2 regions of the Streptomyces sp. Ag109_G2-15 genome follow, and region 2 is predicted to be linked to the other one. Evidence: riboswitches for the same ligand, from Rfam matches in the RefSeq annotation. Region 2 holds a riboswitch; the other holds the start of a gene.

Region 1 (5,006 bases), on a different contig from region 2:
GGGCGAGGGCGACCTGGCGTGCGGTCTCGGCGAGCGGCTGGTCGTCACGGACGAACGACCAGGCGAGCATGGTGACCGGGCCGGTGAGCATGCCCTTGACCGGGCGGTCGGTGAGGGACTGGGCGTACGACGTCCAGCGCACCGTCATCGGTTCGGGGCGGGAGATGTCGCCGGCCAGGATCGGCGGGCGTACGCAGCGGGTGCCGTAGGACTGGACCCAGCCGTGCTGGGTGGCGAGGTAGCCGGTGAGCTGTTCGGCGAAGTACTGGACCATGTCGTTGCGTTCGGCCTCGCCGTGCACCAGGACGTCCAGGCCGGCCTGCTCCTGGAAGGCGATCACCTCCTGGATCTCGGCCCGGATGCGCTCCTCGTAGCCTGCCGTGTCGATCCGTCCCGCACGCAGGTCGGCCCGCGCGGTGCGCAGGTCACCGGTCTGCGGGAAGGAGCCGATGGTCGTCGTGGGCAGCAACGGCAGACGCAGATGGGCGCGCTGGGCCGCGGCCCGCTCCGGGTACGGCTGACGGCGGCGGGCGTCCGCGGCGGTGACGGCGGCGGTGCGGGCGCGGACGGCCGGGTCGCGGGTGATGGCGGAGGCTGCCCGGGAGGCGAGGTCGGCGCGGTTGGCGGACAGTTCGGCGGCGATGGCGTCCGGGCCGTGGGAGAGCCCGCGGGCCAGGGTGGCGATCTCGGCGGTCTTCTGCCGGGCGAAGGCGAGCCAGCGCCGGATCTGCGGTGCGATGTCCCGCTCCGCCGAGGCGTCGAGGGGGACGTGCAGCAGCGAGCAGGAGGCCGACACATCGACCTGGTCGGCCAGACCGAGCAGGGTGCCGAGGGTGGCCAGCGACTTCTCGAGGTCGTTGACCCAGACGTTGCGGCCGTTGACGACCCCCGCGACCAGGCGCTTGCCGGGCAGCCCGCCGACGGCCGCGAGCGCGTCCAGGTTGGCGGCCGCGGCCTCGGTGAAGTCCAGGCCGAGTCCGTCCACCGGCGCCTTGGCCAACAGCGGCAGGGCCGCACCGAGCCGGCCGAAGTAGGAGGCGACCAGCAGCCTGGGCCGGTCGGTGAGGGCGCCGAGGGCACGGTAGGCGCGGGCCGCGGCGCTCAGTTCGGCCGGAGTACGGTCCTCGACCAGGGCGGGCTCGTCCAGCTGCACCCACTCCGCACCGGCCGCGCGCAGGTCGGCGAGGACCTCGGCGTACACCGGCAGCAGCCGGTCGAGGAGGGTGAGCGGGTCGAAGCCGGGAGCCACGCCGGGCGCGGGCTTGGCGAGCAGGAGGTAGGTGACGGGGCCGACGAGCACCGGCCGGGCCGTGAGCCCCAGGGCGCCGGCCTCCGTGTGCTCGGCGACCTGCTTGGCCGAGTGAGCCGTGAACACCGTGTCCGGGCCCAGTTCCGGGACCAGGTAGTGGTAGTTCGTGTCGAACCACTTGGTCATCTCCAGCGGCGCCGCGTCCTGGGTGCCGCGGGCCATGGCGAAGTACCCGTCGAGCGGATCGGCGGCGACGGCGGCCCGGTGCCGGTCGGGGATCGCGCCGACCATGACGGTGGTGTCGAGTACGTGGTCGTAGTACGAGAAGTCGCCGGTCGGCACCTCGTCGATGCCGGCCTCGGCGAGCCGCCGCCAGGTGGTGCGGCGCAGTTCGGCGGCGGTGGCCCGCAGGGCGTCCGCGGTGACGCGGCCCGTCCAGTAGCCCTCGATCGCCTTCTTCAGTTCCCGGTGCTGTCCCTGGCGGGGGTAGCCGTACACGGTGGCCCGTGCTGCCGCGGCTGCGGGCTTGGTGGTCACGGAGATCTCCTTCGCGAGACTGATCCCTGAGATCCCGGGGACGGGACGAGAGCGCGAAGGGGCGACGGACCGGACGGCAGCGGCCGCCCGCTCGGTGTGTACGCCGACCCGCCCTCGAGGTCACCGGGATGTCCGCGCACGAGTGCTTCGCACGCGGGCAGTTGGCAGGTCTTCGGACTCGCGGGCACGCCCTCACCAAGGAGGACACCTACTGGCCGTCGCTTCCCAGACCCTGTTCGTGGGCCCAGTGCGTATGACGGCGGTCGTTCCCGCTCACCGCTGCGGGGCAGTCCCGGATTCCCACCGGGTTCCCTCTTACGACGCATCCCGCCTGGCTGACGGGGCGAACCAGCTGCACCGGCAAGCCTAGAGGGTGGCGTGCGCCGCCGGAACCACAGGTGTACGAACTCGGCCTGCGCCAGGCGGGGTAACGCATTCCTGAGGGACTGTCGGCGCCCCCGTGTGACTCTCCCGCGGGAGCCCGCCGGCTCAGCCCTCGCTGCCCAGTGGGTGGGTGAAGCCCTGGTCGGAGATGAGGCGGGCGCCCTGGGTGAGTTCTGTGGCGAAGCGCTCGACGGCCTCGTAGGGGAAGCGGTGGCTGGGGCCGCTCAGGGAGAGGGACGCGACGACCCGGCCGGTGCGGCCGGTCACGGGCACCGCCACGGCGGTCAGCCCCTCGTCCCACTCGCTGCTGCTGACCGCGTAGCCCCGCTCGGCCGCCTCGGCCGCCCAGGTCCGCAGCTGATCGGTGTACGCCTCACCGCGGGGGGAGGCGGCGGCCACGCGCTGTAGCAGCGCCTCGGGGGCGTCGCGCAGGAGGATCTTGGAGGAGGCGCCGGCCCACAGGGGCTGCTCGTCGCCGACGTCGACGACATGACGCAGCGGGTGCGGGCTCTCCTCGTGGGCGACGCAGATGCGGTGGACGTCACGCGCGACGAAGAGGTTGACGGTCTCGCCGAGCCGGTCGGCCAGGTCGCGCATGACCTTACGGGTCTCCTGGGGCACTTCCCACTGGCTGCGGGCGAGATAGGCCCAGCGCCACAGCGCCGGCCCCGCAGTGTAGCCGGCCGGGTGCGACCACAGCAGACCGCTCTCCTCCAGGGTCTGCACCAGCCGCAGCGCGGTGGTCTTCGCCAGCCCGGTCGCCTCGGTGATCTCCCGCAGCGTGATCACGGGCCGTTGCTCGCTGAGCAGGTTGAGGATGTCGAAGGCCCGCCGGACACTGCGCACCCCGGTGGGCTGCTGATCCCGGTCGCCCCCCGCCGGCGTCTCTTCCTCGCTCACCTGCTGCCTCCCCGCTGTGGCCGACCCGTCTCCGCGCCGCGCCCACCCGTCCATGACACCCCCGACCGTAGTCCGCTGCGCGGACCAGGGAAACCGCAGAGCCGGGGCCATCCTGTCGCGGCCCTTGACGGCTCCGTAGCTCACCCCTGAGGTACCGCTGAGCGGTCTGTCAGATCCGTACCGTGGACCTGGCGATTCAAGGCTGCAGTGGCCCGCCGTGGCGCTCTGGCCACCCCCCCCGGTCGAGACTGGGCTCGATGCGCCCTTGTCCAGAAGACCCCTGCCTGATTACTGTGACCGCACAGCGGAACGAATGAACCGTCTAGTGGTCAGCTTGGAGTTTCAGTGAAAGCAGCAGGGCGGGCCGGGGAGACCTGGATCGGCGTGGGTGGCGGCCATGCGTAAGTCGATCGCCACCGTCTGCCTCAGCGGCACCCTGACCGAGAAGCTCACCGCCGCCGCGCGCGCCGGCTTCGACGGCGTCGAGATCTTCGAGAACGACCTGCTCGCGAGCCCCCTGGCGCCTGAGGAGGTCGCCGCCCGCACCGCGGACCTGGGCCTGTCCATCGACCTCTACCAGCCGATGCGGGACATCGAGGCCGTGTCCGCCGACGAGTTCGCCCGCAATCTCCGTCGCGCCCGGCACAAGTTCGACCTGATGACACGGCTCGGCGTGGACACCGTCCTCGTCTGTTCCAACGTCTCCCCGCAGACGGTGGACGACGACGCGCTCGCCGCGGAGCAGCTGAGTCAACTGGCGGGTCTGGCCCAGGAGTTCGGCATCCGCGTCGCCTACGAGGCGCTCGCCTGGGGGCGGCACGTGAACACGTACGACCATGCCTGGCGCATCGTCGAGACCGCGGGCCACCCGGCGCTGGGCACCTGCCTGGACAGCTTCCACATCCTCTCCCGCGGCTCGGACCCCAAGGGCATCGAGGGCATCCCCGGCGAGAAGATCTTCTTCCTCCAGCTGGCCGACGCCCCCCTGCTCGCCATGGACGTCCTGCAGTGGAGCCGCCACTACCGCTGCTTCCCCGGTCAGGGCGGCTTCGACGTCGCCGGGCTCGTCCGGCACGTGCTCGCCACCGGCTACCAGGGGCCGCTGTCGCTGGAGGTCTTCAACGACGTGTTCCGCCAGGCGGACGCGGGCCGCACGGCCGTGGACGGTCTGCGGTCCCTGCTCGCTCTTGAGGAGAGCGCCGGCGTGTCCGCCCTGCCGGCCCCGGCCGCACCCTCCGGAGTGGCCTTCGCCGAACTCGCCGCAGGCGACCCCCAGCCCATCGGCGAACTGCTGGCCGCACTCGGCTTCACCCGCACCGGCCGGCACCGCGGAAAGCCCGTCGACCTGTGGGAGCAGGGCGAGGCCCGCGTCCTGGTCAACGCCGGAGCCGCCACGCGCCGCGCCGGCACCAGGCTGGCCGCCATCGGTCTGGAGTCACCGGATCCGCAGGCCGCCGCCCGCCGCGCCGAGGCCCTGCTCGCCCCCACCTTGCCCCGACGCCGGGCCGAGCAGGACGTCCCCCTGGAGTCGGTGGTGGCACCCGACGGCACCGAAGTGCTGTTCTGCGCCACCCGTCGACCTCAACTCCCCAGCTGGACGGATGACTTCGAGCACCGGGCGGCGAGCCGGTCCACCGGCGTCACCGGCATCGACCATCTCGCGCTCACCCAACCCTGGCACCACTTCGACGAGGCGGTGCTCTTCCACCGCGCCGTGCTGGGCCTCAGCCCGCACGACACCGTCGAACTCGCCGACCCCTACGGCCTCTTCCGCAGCCGCGCCCTGTCCGCCCCGCCCGACGGACCACGGCTGGTCCTCAACCTCGCCCCGAGCCCGACGGACGAGACCGGCACCCGGGCTCAGCACGTGGCCTTCGCCGTCGACGACATCGTCGCGGCGGTGCGCCGCTTCCGCGCGGCGGGCGCCAACCTGCTG
Region 2 (5,006 bases):
GTGTGGCCGGGAACACGGATGTCGACGGGGTGGTCCACAACACCCTGACCGTGCTGGAGCAGGCGGGCGCCCCCGACATCCCGGTGGCGCGGGGCGCCGAGCGTCCGCTGATCGAGCCGGCCCGCTCGGCCCGGCATGTGCACGGCGTGGACGGGATGGGCGACCTCGGCCTGCCCGCCCCCCGACGCGGCCGCGCCGCCGTGGACGCCGTGACCCTGCTGTACCGCGAGATCCTGGCCTCCCCGACCCCGGTCACCCTGATCCCGACCGCACCGCTCACCAACATCGCCCTCCTGCTGCGCACGCACCCGGAGGTGACCCGGAACATCGAGCGGATCGTGTTCATGGGCGGCGCGGTCGCCACCGGGAACGCCACACCGGTCGCCGAGTTCAACGTCTGGCACGACCCGGAGGCGGCGGCGATCCTGCTCGGCGCCGGGGTGCCGGTCACCATGTACGGGCTCGACGTGTTCACCCGGGTCGTCGTACCGGGCGCGGACGTACGGCGGCTGCGGGCGAGCAAGGAACCGGGCACCCGGCTGGCCGGCGAGCTGCTGGCCCACCGCCCGTCCGCGCCCGACCCCGACGGCGACGACCCGGCCGGCGGCCTCGGTGACGCGGGCGCGGTGTGCGCGGTCGCGGACCCGGGCGGCATCGGCACCCGCCTGCTGCCGGTCGAGGTCTCCCTGGCTCCCGGCCCGACCCGCGGCCAGACGATCGTCGACCGCCGCGCCCGCCACGGCGAGTCCGAGATCCACCACGGCGCGCGTGAACAGGCCCTGGTGGACGTGGCGTTGGAGGTGGACGTGGATCGGTACGTGAAGCTGTACCTGGAGACGGTGGAGCGCCGCCACGCCACCAGGCCCTAGTCCGAGGCGGCGGCGCCGGCCGGGTTCGACCAGCGCTCCTCCACCCTGGCGATCCGCCAGTACGACAGCGCCGCCGCCCACACCACCACGAACAGGCCGACGATGATGTAGCCGACGCTGTCCAGGTCGATCCCGGCTATCCAGCCGGTGACGGCGTCGGTCAGGTCGAACTTGTCGTGCAGGACGCCGACCAGCTCGATCGTGCCGATGAAGAAGGCGACGGCGATGGACAGGCCGGTGATGGTGAGGTTGTAGAAGACCTTGCGGACGGGGTTCGAGAACGCCCACTGGTAGGCGAAGTTCATGAACGTGCCGTCGAGGGTGTCGAACAGGCTCATCCCGGCGGCGAAGAGGAGCGGGAGGCAGAGGATCGCGTACCAGGGCAGGCCCGCCGCCGCTCCCGAGCCCGCCATGACCATCAGCGTGACCTCGGTGGCCGTGTCGAAGCCGAGCCCGAAGAGGAAGCCCAGCGGGTACATCTGGCCGGGGCGGCTGATCGACTTGGTGAGGCGGCCGAGGAGCCGGTTCATGAAGCCCCGGGAATCCAGGTGCTGTTCGAGTTCCCTCTCGTCGTACGTCCCCGCCCGCATGGCCCGGAAGACCTTCAGGATGCCGGCCAGGGCCACCAGGTTGAGGGCGGCGATGAGGTAGAGGAACGTGCCCGAGATCGTCGTACCCAGGAAGCCGAGCACCTGGTGGGTGCGTGAGTGCTCGTTCATGACCCTGCCCGCGAGCTGGGTGCCGCCGGCGATCAGGGCGGCCAGCAGCACCACCACGCTGGAGTGGCCCAGCGCGAACCAGAAGCCCACCGACACCGGCCGCTTGCCGTCGGCCATCAGCTTGCGGGTGGTGTTGTCGATGGCGGCGATGTGGTCGGCGTCGAAGGCGTGCCGCATGCCGAGGGTGTAGGCGGTGACGCCGAGGCCGATGCCGAAGACGTCCCGGCCGACCTGGTAGTGCTCGGGGGCGACGAGCAGGAAGAGCACGCCGAAGGCGACGACGTGCAGCGCGGCGATGACCGCCAGCAGCCCCGCCGTCCTGATCGTGTCCTCCCGTCGCCAGCGGAAAGCAGCAGCATCGGGCATCCCGGCCATCCGGTTCACGCTCCAGCACCTCGTGGATCAACTCGTGAGTGCCGTGGCCGGTCTCCTGGCTTACGGGTCGTGCGTCCGCCGTTCCTGCCTTCCCGGTCGTACGACCAGTGGCCCGGCGGCTGCCGGACGGAACGGGAACTCCCCGATCACAGTGGCGAGGGCCGCGTCGACCTTCCATCGACTTCCCGAGCACCACGGCCCGCCCACCGTAGGCGGCGATCCATTCGGCTGCAAAGCCGCATACCTGCCCAGGTATTGAAGATCACACAGCCGGGCACATGGCCGACCCGAGGTTCCGTTTCCGGGCAAGGTGGACAGAGTTCGGGTATGGCAGACCTCTCCTCCAGGAATCCCGACTGGTGGCGCCAGGCCGTCATCTACCAGGTCTATCCGCGCAGCTTCGCCGACGCCGACGGCGACGGCCTCGGTGACCTCAGGGGCGTCACCGAGCGCCTGGACCACCTCGCCACGCTGGGCGTCGACGCCCTGTGGCTCAGCCCCTTCTACCCCTCCGAACTCGCCGACGGCGGCTACGACGTCGCCGACCACCGGGACGTGGACCCGCGCCTCGGCACCCTGGACGACTTCGACGCGATGGCCGCCGAGGCCCACCGGCTCGGCCTGAAGGTCGTCGTCGACATCGTCCCGAACCACACCTCGCACCAGCACCCCTGGTTCCGGGAGGCGCTGCGGGCCGGACCCGGATCCGCCGCCCGCGAGCGCTACGTCTTCCGCCGCGGCCGTGGTGCCGCCGGCGAACTCCCGCCCACCGACTGGCAGTCGGTCTTCGGTGGCAGCGCCTGGCGGCGGGTCCCCGACGGCGACTGGTACCTGCACCTGTTCGCCCCCGAACAGCCCGACCTGAACTGGGCGAACGACGAGGTCCGCGCCGACTTCCGCACCACCCTGCGGTTCTGGTCCGACCGGGGCGTCGACGGTTTCCGCGTCGACGTCGCCCACGGCCTGGCCAAGGACCTGACCGAACCGCTGCGGGACGTGGGCGACCTGGGCGCCACGGGCGAGGATGCCCTGCTGCGGGTGGAGCCCGGCACGCACCCCTACTGGGACCGCGACGAGGTCCACGAGATCTACCGCGACTGGCGCAAGATCTTCGACGCCTACAGCCCGCCCCGCACCGCGGTCGCCGAGGCCTGGGTCCCGGACGCCCGCCGCGCCCTGTACGCCCGCCCGGACGAACTCGGCCAGGCCTTCGACTTCGAGTATCTGCAGGCCGGTTGGGACGCGAACGAACTCCGTCAGGTCATCACCGGCTCCCTGGCGACGGCCCGTGCCGCCGGTGCCAGTGCCACCTGGGTGCTCTCCAACCACGACGTCGTCCGCCACACCTCACGCCTCGTGCTCCCGCCCGGCACCGACGAGAACGCCTGGCTGCTGTCCGGCGGCACGGCTCCGGCGCCCGACCAGCAGGCGGGCCTGCGCCGGGCCCGGGCCGCGACCCTGCTGATGCTGGCGCTGCCCGGATCGGCGTACGTCTACCAGGGCGAGGAACTCGGCCTGCCCGAGGTCGCCGACCTGCCCGCCGAGGTGCTGCGGGACCCGATCTGGGAGCAGACGGGACATGCCCGCAAGGGCCGCGACGGGTGCCGGGTGCCGCTGCCGTGGACGACGACCGGACCGTCGTACGGCTTCGGGTCCGGGGCCGCCTGGCTGCCGCAGCCGCCGTCCTTCGCGTCGTACGCCGTCGAGGCCCAGGCGGGTGCCGAGGGCTCGACCCTGGAGCTGTACCGCACCGCGCTCCGGCTGCGCCGCAAGCTGCTGGAGGGCGAGACGCTGACCTGGACGCCCGACGCCCCGGCCGGGGTGCTGGACTTCGCCCGCACCGAGACCTGGCGCTGTGTCGCCAACCTCACCGCTGAGCCCGTACTACTGCCTCCGGGCGAGGTGCTGCTGGCCAGCACCCCGCTCCCGGAGACGGGCGTCCTTCCGCCGGACACCACGGTCTGGCTGGGCTAGCCGACGGTCGGGCTCGGGCTGGGCGCGGCGTTCCCCCCGCCGCCGTTGCCGGCGGTGAGGCCGTCGATGTCCACCGGTGTGGACGTGGCGTTCGGCGGCGGGGTGAGCACCACCTCGGGCTGGCCCGCCGGCGGGGGCGGCGGGGTCAGGTCGGAGTCGGGCAGCTTCGGCGGGGTGGTCTGCTGGAAGAGGGTCTGGTCGAAGTCGACCAGACCGGTCTTCTCCATCACCGTGATGTGGTCGAGCACGGTGTCGTTGGCCTGGTCGGCCAGGGCCCGCACCAGTGAGTTCTTGGTCGTGGACCGGATCTTCGCCACCGTGTTGAAGATCGAGCCGTGCGTCATCCGCAGGATGTTGGCGAAGTCGGTGTCGAACTTCTTGCCGCTATCCGACTTCAGCGTGTTGACGAAGCCCTCCTGCTGGGGGCTCGCGATGTTGGGCAGCGTGATGTTCAGCATCGGCGCGATCTTGCGGCAGGTGGTGTCCAGCGCGGAGTGCCCGTCGACCAGGTGTTTGCTGGCCTCGATGACCCCCTTGGTGGTGCCCTTCTGCAGCCCGATCTGCCCCACCGGGTACTCCCACAGACCGGCGGCCCGCACCTTCACCACGAAGTCCCGGTCGGCCTCGGTGAGCGGGCCCCACTGGGTGTTGGCGATGACACGGTCCGGGGTGCTCGAGACCTTGCTCAGACCGAGCATGCTCGGGTAGGCGAGTGCGCCGAGGGTCAGGGCCATTGCACCGCCCACGAAGAGAGTTCCCGTCGCGTTCCGCGAAAAGCGCACCGTGCCTCCTGCCCGGCCGTGGATCCGCCCGCAGGCGGTTCGGACGCACAGCAGTACGGATGCGGAGGCGATCTGTGTCGGTGGTTTGGGTAAAGAATTCGGACCGGCTGGTCCTGACCGGCGCCATCGGCCTTCGCATGGGCCGCAGTTGGTCAAACGTTGACCTTTCCTCGGGAGAAGCAAGGGGAAACGCAGGCCTAGATTCGCCGCATGCCCCCACAGCCACCCCCCAGGGTGCCCGCCGCGCTTCCCGTCCTGCCCTACCGCAAGCCCACCAAGGGCCGCGA

What was found. A riboswitch is a leader RNA that binds a small molecule or an ion and turns the genes downstream of it on or off. The one in region 2 is predicted to bind cobalamin.
Region 1: another riboswitch for cobalamin. It lies ahead of metE (5-methyltetrahydropteroyltriglutamate--homocysteine S-methyltransferase); the one in region 2 lies ahead of CRP49_RS12400 (HoxN/HupN/NixA family nickel/cobalt transporter).

What each region holds. Positions count from the first base shown of each region.
Region 1 is NZ_OCNI01000002.1:490,927-495,932, reverse strand. It holds gene metE (5-methyltetrahydropteroyltriglutamate--homocysteine S-methyltransferase) at 1-1,786, opposite strand, end outside; cobalamin riboswitch at 1,932-2,154, opposite strand; gene CRP49_RS38715 (IclR family transcriptional regulator) at 2,276-3,070, opposite strand; gene CRP49_RS38710 (bifunctional sugar phosphate isomerase/epimerase/4-hydroxyphenylpyruvate dioxygenase family protein) at 3,468-5,006, shown strand, end outside.
Region 2 is NZ_OCNI01000001.1:2,787,737-2,792,742, reverse strand. It holds gene CRP49_RS12405 (nucleoside hydrolase) at 1-869, shown strand, start outside; gene CRP49_RS12400 (HoxN/HupN/NixA family nickel/cobalt transporter) at 866-1,963, opposite strand; cobalamin riboswitch at 1,991-2,175, opposite strand; gene CRP49_RS12395 (glycoside hydrolase family 13 protein) at 2,291-3,937, shown strand; gene CRP49_RS12390 (DUF4142 domain-containing protein) at 3,934-4,683, opposite strand; gene CRP49_RS12385 (DUF6445 family protein) at 4,930-5,006, shown strand, end outside.